2 regions of the Bradyrhizobium sp. LVM 105 genome follow, and region 2 is predicted to be linked to the other one. Evidence: riboswitches for the same ligand, from Rfam matches in the RefSeq annotation. Region 2 holds a riboswitch; the other holds the start of a gene.
The links. Region 2 has a riboswitch for cobalamin ahead of D6B98_RS05800 (DUF1636 family protein). Riboswitches for the same ligand answer to the same signal wherever they lie in the genome.
Positions count from the first base shown of each region.

Region 1 (6,892 bases), on a different contig from region 2:
CAGACGATTGCGGCCGCGCGGGTGCGCGCGAAGCAATTCCACGCGTTGACCCAACCCGGGACGTTCCGACTCATCCGACGGCAGCCGCTTCGACCCACTGCACGCCAACTGGGAGGCACTGCCAAGCCCGGATACGTTCAGCACCAACAGCAAGGCGCTTGACGTCGCTGGCCACGACCAGTAGCCGCCCACACGGGCTCCCACGTTACACCAGATATCCGACGTCCTCGCATTTCTCAGCGTCAGTTCGCGAGTTGGATTATCAAGCCTGGCTTAAGTCCTTTAGCTGTATGGCGTAGCCCCATCGGACAGTCCGCTTCGTGCCTTGAAATCGAGCAAATGCCCCGAATTGCATCCGGGTCGGCTTTCGGGATTCGGCTACCCGTACATTCCTGCATTCAAGAAGCACAACGCAAAATCGACGAATTCACTCCGCTCGACAGCGTCGAGGACTACCTCCAATTCGAAAGGATCACGGAAGCTTTTGGTTGATGCTGGATCCATACGCGTCGGCATCGATCACTTTGCCGTGCGCCACGAAAGTCTTGCCGGGGCCAGGCACGAAGACAGGCTAAGCGCAATTTCCAGGGCTACACTGGTGATTGCGCGGATTGATCTCGGCGCCAGCGCGATCGAGCGCATCCAACAAGGGCTTGACGGGAACGCTATCTCGGCAAAGGACTGCCTTGCTCGTATCGCCGGGGATCGGCTCACCGCCGGGAAGGGCTGTTTGCTGAGGCAGGAGGATCGCTTCCGTGCCGAGATCACGATCGACTCATGTGCGTCATGGCAGTCGATCTCTTGGAGGCATTCCGTCGTTACGCTCTGGATCGAAGTTCGCCACCGTCGATCGTTCTCGAATCGACAGCCTTATCACGGATGGCGTCGTGGTGATTGAGATCGTCTGCTCTCCATCGTTGATGGCGCAGAGTTCCTGGCCCGGAGCGTCGCCTCGGCGTCCGACGCTCATCTTCCGCCGCGCGGGGCTACACATAGCGGGGCGGTCTAACTCTGTGCGCCGACCCGAGTCGGGTCAGATCCGAAATCGCTCAGTTAACTGGCCTATATTGGGGCAGGACCACGCTCACGGCTCAGGAGCACCCTATCGGCACCGCCGCATCTTCAAGCTCGTGACATCCTCCGCGTGGTCCGGTCTCAGACTCTCACCAGAGGCTCAAGCCGAAACCCGACTATGGGATGGAAACGGTGGACCAAGGACTGCCCCTTAGGCCAGGTTCAAATCAATAGCAACCGCTCATGCATTGCCTATGCTTACGAGATCCTTGGAGCCGGGTTTGCCGTATCGTCTCGCCGGTGTCCGTGCGGTTTCGAAGCAGGAAAGCGCACCGAGTTTGCGGTGGGTGCCCTGCGGTGACCGCCCCGCAGGGGATGTCCCGGGTTCTGTTGAATTTCTGAGGAGGTCGGCGTTGCCCACCTTGAGCCGGTAGGCTCGGGGTGCTGATTCCACAAAGGAGAGCAACGCCATGACGAGAGATATCACACCGGCTGGTTCGCCGGCGACTGGGGTTGTGGACGAAGCGTTTGCGGAAGTGCGGGCGAGCTTCGATCGGTTCTGCCTTGCGGCGGGGATCGAGGCGCTCGGCACGATGATGGAGGCGGATGTGACGGCGGCCTGCGGGCCGCGCCACGGTCGCGATGCGGCGCGGCGGGCGCACCGTTGGGGCCGAACGCGAGGACGGATCGGTTTCCACGGCGGCAAGATTGAGGTCGAGCGGCCCCGGGTCCGGGGCGTGGACGGCCGCGAGATCACGATCCCGAGCAGGGAAACGGCAGCGCAGGAGGACTGGCTCGGTCGCTGGGCGATGAACCTGATGCTGATCAACGTGTCGACGCGCCGGTTCGGCCGCGCCGTCCGACTGCCCGAGGGGGACGTGCCGGCACCGCCCGGATCTGGGATTTCGAAATCGGCGGTCTCGCGGAGGTTCGTTGCGCTGTCGGCGGCGCGGCTGGCCGACTTCATGGCTGCCGATCTGTCCACGCTCGACCTTCTGGTGGTCCAAATCGACGGGCTGCATCTCGACGACGATCTCGTGCTAGTCGCCGCGATCGGGGTTGACGGCGAAGGCAACAAGCATCCGCTGGCGCTGGTGGAAGGGGCAACCGAGAATGCCGCAACGGTTCAGGCCCTGCTGGACAACCTGGTCTCGCGCGGGCTCGACCCGACGGTGCCAAGACTGTTCATCGCCGACGGCGCGAAGGCGCTGTCGAAGGCGATCCGCCGCACCTTCGGTCCGGCCGCAGCGATCCAGCGCTGCCAGATCCACAAGGCGCGCAACATCATGGAACGCCTGCCGAAAGAGCATCATGCGGCCACCATGCGCCAGGCCTGGGAGCTCGATGACGCCGACAAGCGAAAAATTGATCCGCAACCTCGCGCGTCGACTCGACCAGCAATGGCCCGGCGTAGCGGCCAGCATCCTCGAAGGCCTCGACGAAATCCTGACTGTCGTCCGGTTGAAGTTGCCGAAGGAGCTTCGTCGATCGCTCGCCTGTACCAACATCGCCGAGAACATGATGGGCACCATTCGCCGCGTCACGCGCAACGTCAAACGCTGGCGGGATGCCGGTATGGCCTTGCGATGGGTCGCGGCCGGCATGATCGAGGCTAACAAGGGCTTCCGACGATTGAAGGCGCATAACCAATTGTCGGTTCTGCGTGCGGCTCTTCAAGCTCGCCACAATCGCATGACGATCAACCCCGTTGCCCACGTCACGAGGGCCGCGTAACATTCATTCCGGCAACGTCGGCCCGACCTAGTTCAACAGCGATCGGGACATCCCCGCCCCGCATCACTGCCCCTCGTTGCCGTGTAGTCGTTCCCGACGCGCTCATGAGCGACAAACCTTGGTGTAGATATATAAACCTCAGACTATACAGTGGCATACCACGGCATAATTGAGCTACGCTGAGCTTGTGCTTCAACTCGGCTCAGCGATGCGTCAGTGTCGCTCCTCCAGACTTTCGCCCGGCCCGCCTAGGCGGGACCGGGCATTTTTTCTGTTCCCAGTGCTACCTCCATTATCGGGCGCGCAAATGACCACCTCGATGAGAAGAGACCCAAGCCCGGATCAACGGCCTGGCGGATCGAATGCAGCGCGTAGCTCGCGGGCGGCAGCGACCATGTTCGCTAGCGCCGGCCGGACCTCTTCCCAGTTGCGCGTCTTCAGCCCGCAGTCCGGATTGACCCAGAGCTGCGAGTCGTGCAGCCGCGTCAGAGCCAACGCCATCAGCTCCTTCATTTCGCCCGTCTCCGGAACGCGTGGAGAGTGGATGTCGTACACGCCCGGCCCGATCTGATTTGGGTATTCGTAGTTCCTAAACGCGTCGAGTAGTTCCATTTTCGAGCGCGACGTCTCGATCGAGATTACATCCGCGTCCATTGCAGCGATCGCACCGATGATGTCGTTGAACTCCGAGTAGCACATATGTGTATGAATTTGCGTTTGATCAGCGACGCCCGATGAGCAGATCCGGAAGCAATCCACGGCCCAGTCGAGATAAGCCGTCCACTCCGATCGACGCAACGGCAATCCTTCTCGAAGTGCAGCTTCGTCGATCTGGATCATGGTCGCACCAGCATTCTCGAGATCGCGGACTTCGTCTCGGATCGCGAGCGCAATCTGGCGGCAGGCCTCGCTTCTGGGAATATCATCGCGAACAAAGGACCAGTTCAAGATCGTCACCGGACCGGTCAACATCGCCTTCATCGGCTTCTTCGTTAATGATTGCGCGTAGCGCCACCAGTCCACGGTAATAGGCTTCGAGCGCACTACATCGCCAAACAGGATCGGTGGCCTGACGCAGCGCGAGCCGTAGGACTGCACCCATCCGCTCCTGGTAAATGCGAAGCCGGCAAGTTGCTCGCCGAAGTACTGCACCATGTCATTGCGCTCGAACTCGCCGTGCACGAGGACGTCGAGACCGATGTCCTCCTGCCAACGTACGGCGCGCGCAGTCTCCTCCTTGAGGAACCTGTCGTATTGCTCGTCACTTATCGCGCCCCGCGCATGCGCCGCACGCGCATTCCGGACCTCTGTGGTCTGCGGGAACGATCCGATCGTCGTGGTAGGGAAAGCCGGCAGTCCGAAACGATCGCTTTGGATCTCTGCACGACGGGCAAATGGGCTCGCGCGCCGACGCATGGTCTGATCGATCGCTTTCATCCGGACAGCGACATTAGCATCACGGATTTTTGGCGAAGTCCGGCGAACAGTCGCGGTACATTCCGACTGGGCAAGAGCTGGCGCAACATTCTGGTCGCCTGCGAGTGCCCGCGCCAGGATCGCAAGCTCCCGCATCTTCTGGACCGCGAAAGCAAGCCAGCTCTTGACGTCGGAAACGAGCCCGGTTTCAAGTTCAACATCGACCGGCACATGAAGCAGCGAGCAGGATGGGGCAATCTGTACACGGTCCTTGCCGAGCTTCGCAATCGCGGGTTCGAGCCGCTGGCGCAGCGAGGACAAATTCGACCGCCATACATTCCGGCCGTCGACGACACCGAGCGACATGACGAGATCACTTCGGCCGCCAGCGATGATCTGGTCCAACAACTGTGGCGCTCGAACTAGGTCGAGGTGTAGTCCGGCAACTGGCAGGCTCAACGCGGTGTTCAGATTGTCCCCGAGGTCGCCGAAATAGCTGGCAACTAAGATCTTGATGGCCGGCACCTCCTTGGCGAGCCGATCATAGGCATGTCGCAAAGATTGCCGCGCCCTCTCATCCAGATCAAGAACCAGGCAGGGCTCGTCGAACTGAACCCAATTTGCTCCACGTTTGGCCAATTCCTGCAGAACTTCGATATAGGCCGGTAACAGTTCATCCAGTAGTGAGAGTGGCTGGAACGCAGGATCGGGACTCTTGCCGAGCTTTAGGAATGTGACCGGCCCGATCAGGACAGGGCGGGTCTGAAAGCCAAGGGCCTTGGCTTCCTCATACTCCTCGATCGGCTTGCGAGAGCATAGCCTGAAAGTCTGTCCTCTGCGAAACTCGGGGACCATGTAGTGGTAGTTGGTATCGAACCACTTGGTCATCTCCTGCGGGGGTGCGCCAAATCCGCGCGGTCCGTGACCGCAACTCGCATCCCGATCGTCGCATTGTGATCCGCGGGCCATGGCGAAGTACGTCTTCAGCGAAACGGATTCGGCTTTTGAGGCGTAGATCTCCGGGATGGCGCCAACCATGACACTTGTGTCGAGCACCTGATCATACAGCGAGAAATCGTTTGATGGAATGACCGTGACGCCGATAGATTTCTGACGAGCCCAGTTCGCGGCACGCAGGCCAGCTGCGTCCTCCAGCAACTGCTGTTCGCTGCTTTTTCCGGCCCAGTAGCTTTCTAGAGCGAGTTTGAGCTCGCGCCTTGGACCGATGCGTGGCGTTCCGAGCGTGGCAACGGGAAGGGAGAGAAGAGACATAGCGTTAACCCCGTGTTGGGGGCAGAAGGCCATGGCGGACGCAGGCAGGGGAAGTCGCGCAGTGCGACGGCTGCTTGGCGCACCACCGGGACACCCCGCCCGTGGACGAATATATTGTCGGGGTAGGTCTCCTGGCTCGCGGGTCATCGCTGCTGTCCGGCCTTCCCGAAGCCGCGCAGGCTTCAGTGACATCGTTGGACAGCGGCTCGCCACTCACAGTTGCGGGGGCAGCGCCGGCATCTTCACCGGCTTCCCTCTTAGCTCCGGATCAAGTGCGACCGGAGAACCTCGACGACTTGGATTATCGAGAAGACAAGTCTTCCGTCAACCTCTCAGATCATGTCTCAAGCTGGTGCTGCGACATCCGCTACGCGAATGGCCGCGCATCTTGATGCGTTGAGCCGATGTAAGCGCTCTCAAGTCAGCAATATCGGAATGACGATCGCAGCTGCCTGCGGGCCGCACGCCAGATCGGTGGAAGGGACAAATGCGGCTTGCCCGGTCGGGACTGCTGCCTCGAGCAGAACGCATCTCCGGCTTCTCAGCGCTTCTTTGAGCAAGTCCACCATCCAGCCACCTTCTCGGCCAACAGGATCCGTGTTGAACAGGCCCAAGCTGGCGAAGCCAGCAACATACCCGGCCAGCACGTTGATGTGCGGTTCAGCAAGACTCCAAATGTTCGGCGGTAAAGATCGGTTTCGCCTCGTCGCCATCGAGTGCAAAGCGCTCCTAACTGAGGCTATTCTCGAAGCGCCGCATGTCGCGATAGGAGCGGCAGACGCACCATGGCCGATGGCCGCAAATGGCCAAACGCATGGCAGAGATCGAAAGCCACATTCTGGCAACGATGCCGAACCAAACGGTTCAATAGCGGCAAACAATTCTCATCAGGAGCTTGGTACCGAGGTGTTCCGCTGCGCCATCGAACGATCCGGTGCGGGACGAGGATGCATAAGCCGGGCTGGATAGCGCTGAACGGAAACATCGAGACATTGACCAGTCGGAAAGTCGACAAAGAGGACACAAAAGCGGTGCGAATTGCCGTCTATTACCTGGCACGAAGAATGCAAGTCTTCGGCATGCCCAGTCTCCTCCTGCTGGGCATGTCCAGCACAGCAACTTGAGGCTGTCGCCGGCAGTGAAGTTAGTGGCGCGTGACATAGAGGGGAGCGCCTGCTCGCATGGGACACCATCGGTCTCCCCGTCGCGTCGCCGCTAACTTCTTGCGCTCGCGCATAACAAGTCGAAGGTTGCCCGCTTTGAATGACGTGTGGATGACACCAAATAGGCCGGCAGTTATGAGAACAGTGTCTAGAAGACGCGCGTTATGGTTTTGTCTCGGTCGACCCCTGATCTGCCTGGTCGGGCTGGCTGCGATGAGCAACAGTGTTCGCGCCATCGAGAGCCCCCATATCGAAAGATTCAAGTCAACGTGGCGAGCGCAAGACGGTGAGAC
Region 1 covers NZ_QZMV01000028.1:37,213-44,104, forward strand. Annotated here, with positions in the region: partial or broken gene D6B98_RS36785 (IS256 family transposase) at 1,485-2,748, shown strand; gene metE (5-methyltetrahydropteroyltriglutamate--homocysteine S-methyltransferase) at 3,091-5,436, opposite strand; cobalamin riboswitch at 5,541-5,742, opposite strand; gene D6B98_RS40585 (hypothetical protein) at 5,853-6,149, opposite strand; gene D6B98_RS36795 (nodulate formation efficiency C protein) at 6,813-6,892, shown strand, end outside.
Region 1: linked by a shared signal. The riboswitch ahead of metE (5-methyltetrahydropteroyltriglutamate--homocysteine S-methyltransferase) and the one ahead of D6B98_RS05800 (DUF1636 family protein) in region 2 are both predicted to bind cobalamin.

Region 2 (6,892 bases):
GCTCCGCGCCGCGCGCGATGTTTGGCGATACGTGCTTCCATCTCGGTGTCGAGCGGCTCGGCCGTCGCGACATAGACCGGCTGGCCGGGAAAGGCGCGCGTGCGCATTTCCGCGCGCTTGCTCTTGCCCGATCGCGCTCCGCCGGTGATCAAGATGACGGCCATAAAGGTCTCCTGGAGGCCTGACTAACCACCAATCGCGGCCAAAGACAAAGCCGAAATCGGGCGTGGAGGGGCTTGCGCTCGCGCCTTGCTTTGCGCAACAGGGGCGGGACAGGAGGCAGGATTGGGCTTTGCGGGCGCGATGGTGGTGGCGATGGCGGTGGATGCCCTCTCGGGCTGGCCGTCATGGCTGTTCGCGCGGATCGGCCATCCCGTGACCTGGCTGGGGCGGCTGATCGGCGCCATCGATCGCGGCTGGAATCGCGCAGCCGATCCGCCGGCGCTGCGCCGTGCGGCCGGCATCGCCGGAGCGCTTTTTGTGATTGCAGTCTCCGTTGTGATCGGCTGGATGATTCAGACCTTGCTTCCCAAGGGTTGGATCGAGATCGTGCTGGTCGGCATCCTCTCCTGGCCTCTGGTCGCGCTGCGCTCGCTGCACGATCATGTGGCTGCCGTGGCGAAGCCGCTGCGGGCCGGCGACATCGCCGCCGCACGCGAGGCGGTCTCGCGGATCGTCGGCCGTGATCCCGCGGCGCTCGACGAGGCCGGCATCGCGCGCGCGGCTATCGAGAGCCTCGCGGAAAACGCCTCGGACGGCATCGTTGCGCCGGTGTTCTGGGGCGCGCTGTTCGGCCTTCCCGGCATTCTCGGTTACAAGGCGATCAACACGCTGGACTCCATGATCGGCCATCGCAGCGAGCGGCACGAAGCCTTTGGCTCGGCCGCGGCGCGCATCGACGATATCGCCAATTTCATTCCGGCGCGCCTGACCGGATTTTTGTTCGTGCTGCTGGCGGCGCGGCGATCGGAGGCGCTGTCATGCATGACGCGGGATGCGCGCCGTCACCGCTCGCCGAATGCCGGCTGGCCCGAAGCGGCGATGGCCGGCGCACTCGGCGTACGGCTCAGCGGTCCCCGCATCTATCACGGCAGCATCACGAACGAACCCTGGCTCAACGAGGGCGCGCGCGATCCGCTTGCCGCGGATATCGGCGAGGGACTGACGGTCTACCGCCGTGCCATGCTGCTGCTCGCCGGCGTGCTTGCGATCCTGGCCTTCGCGTGAAAGAACGGGGCATGCGCGAGCACGGCGGAAATCTCGATCAAGCCCAAGAGCGTTTTGGCGGACGCGCCGAGGACTGGATCGACCTGTCGACCGGGATCAACCGGTTGCCTTATCCCGTCGGCGAGGTGAGTGCGCGTGCGTGGAGCGCGCTGCCCTCGCGCGCCGAGATCGAGGCGCTGCATCAGGCCGCGCAGCACGCCTACCGCACCAGCGCGCCGATCGTCGCGCTCGGCGGCGCGCAGGCCGCCATTCAATTGCTGCCGCAACTCGCGCCGCCCGGCCGCGCGCGCATCCTCGCGCCGACCTATAATGAATATGTCGGCGTGCTGTCGGCCGCGGGGTGGGATGTGCATGAGGCCGGCGAGCTCGACGCGCTGGCCGGTGCGGACCTCGCCGTCGTCGTCAATCCCAACAATCCCGACGGCCGGACTCATGCGCCGAAGGATTTGCTGGCGCTGCTGCCGCGCGTCGGCCGACTCGTGGTCGACGAGAGCTTTGCCGATGCGGTTCCGCTGTCGCTTGCACCTGAGGCGGGACGACCGGGGCTGCTGGTCCTGCGCTCGTTCGGAAAGTTTTATGGCCTTGCCGGCCTGCGGCTGGGCTCTGCTCTTGGCGATGCGGCTGATGTGGCCAAGCTCGCGGCGGCTTCAGGGCCATGGCCGGTCTCAGGGGCAGCGATCGCAATCGGTTGTCGCGCGCTGCATGACGATGCCTGGGCCGAGGCCACATCCGCGCGGCTTGCGCGCGACTGCGTTCGCCTCGACGGGATGGCGCGAGCGCAAGGCTGGACATTGGTCGGCGGCACCCCGCTGTTTCGTCTCTACGAGACGCCTGACGCACGTGCTGCGCAGGAGAACCTGGCTCATGGCCATGTCTGGTCGCGCGTGTTTGCGCGAGAGCCGACATGGCTGCGGCTCGGGCTTCCCGGCAGCGAAGCCGAATGGACGCGCCTCGCCGAAGCCCTAGCGCGCTAGCGCGAGCAGGCCTGCGACGTCGAGATGTTTTTCGATGTGATCGGCCAGCGCCTCGAGCGCGCTTTCGACCCGGGCCATATAGGGCTCGTTGCCGGCGGGAATGTCGAGCTTGGCCAGATACGCCTTGCGGAAATCATCCGACGTGAACAGGCCGTGCAGATAGCTGCCCTGCACGCGGCCGTCGCGCGAGACCGCGCCTTCCGGCTCGCCGTTCAGCGTCGCGAAGGGGCGGATGCGATCCGGTCCGTCGGTGCGCCCGATGTGGATTTCGTAAGCCTCGATCGCCTGCTTCGTGGCGGCATGCACGGCCGCGACACGCGTCAGCGTCTTCTGCGGGCTCATCACCGTCCCGACATCCAGCAGCCCAAGTCCCGGCGTATCGCCCGCGGGGCCCTCGATGCCATCAGGATCAGCAACGCTGCGCCCCAGCATCTGATAGCCGCCGCAGAGGCCGAGCACGTGGCCGCCGCGGCGATGGTGCGCGAGCAGGTCGATGTCCCAACCCTGCGCGCGCAAAAAGGCGAGATCGCCGCGGGTCGATTTCGAGCCGGGGATGATGACGAGGCGCACGTCGCCGGGAATCGCTTCGCCGGGCCGCACCATTACGAGATCGACGCCAGGCTCGAGCTTCAGCGGATCGAGATCGTCGAAATTGGCGATCCGCGACAGCGCAAGACAGGCGATCTTGCATTGGCCGGGCTTGCGCGCGTCGCTCAGGCCCAGCGCGTCCTCGGCCGGCAGCTCGCCGGCGCGGGCAAACCAGGGCAGCACGCCGAAGCCGCGCCAGGCGGTCTTTTGTTCGATGAGCCTGTAGCCGTCGTCGAACAGGGTAGGATCGCCGCGGAACTTGTTGATGACGAAACCCTGGACCATCGCGGCATCGTCGGGGTCGATCACCGTCTTGATGCCGACGAGCTGCGCGATGATGCCGCCGCGGTCGATGTCGCCGATCAGCACGACCGGCACGTCGGCCTTGCGGGCAAAGCCCATATTGGCGATGTCGGACTTGCGCAAATTCACCTCGGCCGGACTGCCGGCGCCCTCGACCAGCACGAGATCGGCGCGGGCCTTCAGCCGTTCAAAACTCTCCAGCACCGCGCCCATCAGCGAGGGCTTCATTGCGGCGTAGTCGCGCGCGCGGGCGGTGGCAATGCGTTTGCCGTGGACCACGATTTGCGCGCCGACATCGGTCTCGGGCTTCAGCAGCACCGGGTTCATGTCGGTGTGCGGCTCCACGCCTGCGGCGAGCGCCTGCAATGCCTGGGCGCGGCCGATCTCGCCGCCGTCGATCGTGACGGCCGCGTTGTTCGACATGTTCTGCGGCTTGAACGGGAGCACGCGCAAGTCCCGCCGCGTGAACGCGCGCGCGAGGCCGGCGACGATGAGCGACTTGCCCACGTCTGAGCCGGCTCCCTGGATCATCAGCGCGCGTGCCATCGTCGTTCAGAACTCGACGCCGGCCTGCGCCTTGATGCCGGAGCGGAAGGGATGCTTGACCAGCGTCATCTCGGTGACGAGGTCGGCGATCTCGATCAGCTCGTCCTTGGCGTTGCGCCCGGTGAGCACGACGTGCGTCATCGGCGGCTTCGAGGTGGTCAGGAAGTCGACGACCTCGGCGATGTCGAGATAATCGTAGCGCAGCGCGATGTTGATCTCGTCGAGCACGACCATGCGCAGGTTCTCATCGAGGATCAGCTCCTTGGCCTTCTCCCAGCCGGCGCGCGCCGCGGCGATGTCGCGGGCGCGGTCCTGCGTCTCCCAGGTGAAGCCTTCGCCCATCGCATGGAACTGGCAGAGTTCGCCGAAATGACCGGTGAGCAGGCGGCGCTCGCCGGTGTCCCAGGCGCCCTTGATGAATTGCACCACCGCGCAGGGGAAGCCATGGGCGACGCAGCGCACGATCATGCCGAAGGCGGAGGAGGACTTGCCCTTGCCGGCGCCGGTATGGACGATGATGAGGCCTTTTTCGCCGCTCTTGGTCGCCATGATCTTGTCGCGGGCGGCTTTCTTCTTCGCCATTTTCTGGGCGTGCCGGGCGTCGGTTTCCTCAGGTGTTTGGGTGTCCGGTTCAGGCGTCATTGGATCCGGTCCTTCGGCTTGACAAGAGGCGGCCACCGGCAAATGGTGGCCCGGCGTTGGTTCCTGTCCTATGACAGGCGAAGAGGGAATGCGATAGGGTCCGAATCGGCAAGATTTGGGTCCAAAATGCAGCCGCCCCCGCGACCGTGACCGGAGAGATGCCCGAAGCCACTGATTCCCCAGGGAATCGGGAAGGCGGGGATCGAAGGGCCTAGACCCTGCTCCGCAAGCCGGGAGACCTGCCAGCGCGGACGAGTTTTGGACCGGCGGACGGGGTGTTCCGCGACGGGGAAACGGGCCTTCTGACGAATGGTCCGTGTGCCTCATCGCCTCCCGCTGTTATCTGGAAGAGGCGATGACCGTCACACTTCACGTCTGCATCACCTGCCGTGCCGGCCAGACGCTTGGCGAGGGCGAGACCACGCCCGGCAAGCGCCTGCACGGTGCGATCCTCGAGGCCGGCGTGCCCGACGGCGTCAATGTGGTTCCCGTCGAATGCCTGTCGGCCTGCAGCCAGGGCTGCTCGGTGGCGCTGAGCGCACCCGGCCGCTGGTCCTATGTTTATGGCCGCCTGTCGGATGCGAATGCGCAGGACGTTGTCGCAGGCGCTGCGGCCTATGCGGCCGCGCCGGACGGGCTCGTGCCCTGGCGCAGCCGCCCCGAAATCTTCCGCAAGCAGTCGCTTGCCCGCATTCCCCCCATTGCAATCGTGCCGGAGGCCGCCGAATGAGCTCGCTCGCAAAAGTCCCGGTCACGGTGGTCACCGGTTTCCTCGGCTCCGGCAAGACAACGCTGATCCAGCATCTTCTCGCAAATCCCAACGGCAAGAGGCTCGCCGTGCTCGTCAACGAGTTCGGCAGCGAGGGCGTCGACGGCGAGATCCTGAAGTCCTGCGCCGATGCGAACTGCCCGGAAGAGAACATCGTCGAGCTTGCCAATGGCTGCATCTGCTGCACCGTCGCCGACGATTTCATTCCGACCATGGAGAAATTGCTGGCGCGGCCGGTGCGGCCCGATCACATCCTGATCGAGACCTCGGGCCTGGCGCTGCCGAAGCCGCTGCTGAAGGCGTTCGACTGGCCACAGATCCGCTCGCGCATCACGGTCGACGGCGTGATCGCACTCGCCGACGCCGAGGCCGTGGCGGCGGGCCGCTTCGCGCCCGATCCTGACGCCGTCGAGGCGCAGCGCGCGGCCGACGCCAATCTCGACCACGAGACGCCGCTGTCGGAAGTGTTCGAGGACCAGATCGCCTGCGCCGACATCGTGCTGCTGACCAAGGCCGATCTCGCGGGCGCCGCCGGCATCGAAGCCGCCAGGGCGGCCATCACCGCCGAGATGCCGCGCCGCGTGCCGATGCTGCCCGTCACCGACGGCGCGATCGACGCCCGCGTCATCCTCGGCCTCGGCGCGGCCGCCGAGAACGATCTCGCCGCGCGCCCCTCGCATCATGACGGCGAGGAGGAGCACGAGCACGACGATTTCGCTTCCGTCGTGATCGACCTTCCGGAAGTCGCCGACATCGATGCGCTCGTTGCCTCCGTGCAGCGCCTGGCGCGCGAGCAGAACGTGCTGCGTGCCAAGGGCTATATCGCGGTCGCGGGCAAGCCGATGCGTCTCTTGCTTCAGGCCGTGGGCGAGCGCGTGCGCCACCAGTTCGACAAGCCCTGGGACGCAGGTCTCAGGCAGTCCAAGCTCGTCGTGATCGGCGAGCACGGCGATATCGATGAGGCCGCGATCAGGTCAGGACTTGGTATCTGATGCACGTCGTTTTCCGCGAGAGCCGCGGTCTGGAGGAGACCGCGACACCCAGAGACATCGGCCAGGACCCGGCCGATCTCGTGGTGCTCTCGTATTCGGATTCCGACCTTGCCGCGTTCGCAGCCGGCTGGCGGCGTGGCCGCAGCAGCCTGCCATCATTGCGGCTCGCCAATCTCGCCGAGCTGCGCCATCCGCTCTCGGTCGACACCTATATCGAGAAGACGCTGTCGCAGGCGCGGGGCATTCTGGTGCGGCTGATCGGCGGCGAATCCTATTGGCAATACGGGCTCGCTGCGCTCCAACAGCTCGCGAAGGACCGCAACATCGTGCTCGCCGTGCTGCCGGCCGACGGTCGCGATGACACGCGGCTCGATTCATATTCGACCTTGCCGGTCTCGACGCTGCGACGGCTCAAGGTGCTCTGCGACACCGGCGGTCCGGTCGCCGCGCAGGCGGCGATCGCGCAGCTCGCGCTGGCCTCGGGGCTTTATGCCGGGCCCGTCACCGGCGAGATGACCGTGCCGGAGATGGGCTTCTACGATCCCTCGCGCGGCGTCATTGCTGCGCCGGCCTCGAGTGAGGACAGGCCGCTCGCGCTGGTGACATTCTATCGCTCGTACCTTACGGCCGCAGATGCAGGCCCGGTCGATGCCCTGATCGCCGCGCTGCGCGAGAAGGGCTTTGACGCATATGGCGCGTTCGTCACCTCTTTGAAGGCCCCGGGCGTTGCCGATTGGTTGCGCGCGCATCTCGCGCAAAATCCTCCGGCCGCGATCGTCAACGCGACGGCGTTCTCGGCCATCGGCGAGGACGGCACGACGCCGTTCGATGCCGCATCCTGTCCGGTGTTC
Region 2 covers NZ_QZMV01000002.1:92,973-99,864, reverse strand. Annotated here, with positions in the region: gene cobU (bifunctional adenosylcobinamide kinase/adenosylcobinamide-phosphate guanylyltransferase) at 1-164, opposite strand, end outside; gene cbiB (adenosylcobinamide-phosphate synthase CbiB) at 286-1,227, shown strand; gene cobD (threonine-phosphate decarboxylase CobD) at 1,239-2,201, shown strand; gene D6B98_RS05810 (cobyric acid synthase) at 2,190-3,638, opposite strand; gene cobO (cob(I)yrinic acid a,c-diamide adenosyltransferase) at 3,645-4,280, opposite strand; cobalamin riboswitch at 4,321-4,541, shown strand; gene D6B98_RS05800 (DUF1636 family protein) at 4,636-5,010, shown strand; gene cobW (cobalamin biosynthesis protein CobW) at 5,007-6,041, shown strand; gene cobN (cobaltochelatase subunit CobN) at 6,041-6,892, shown strand, end outside.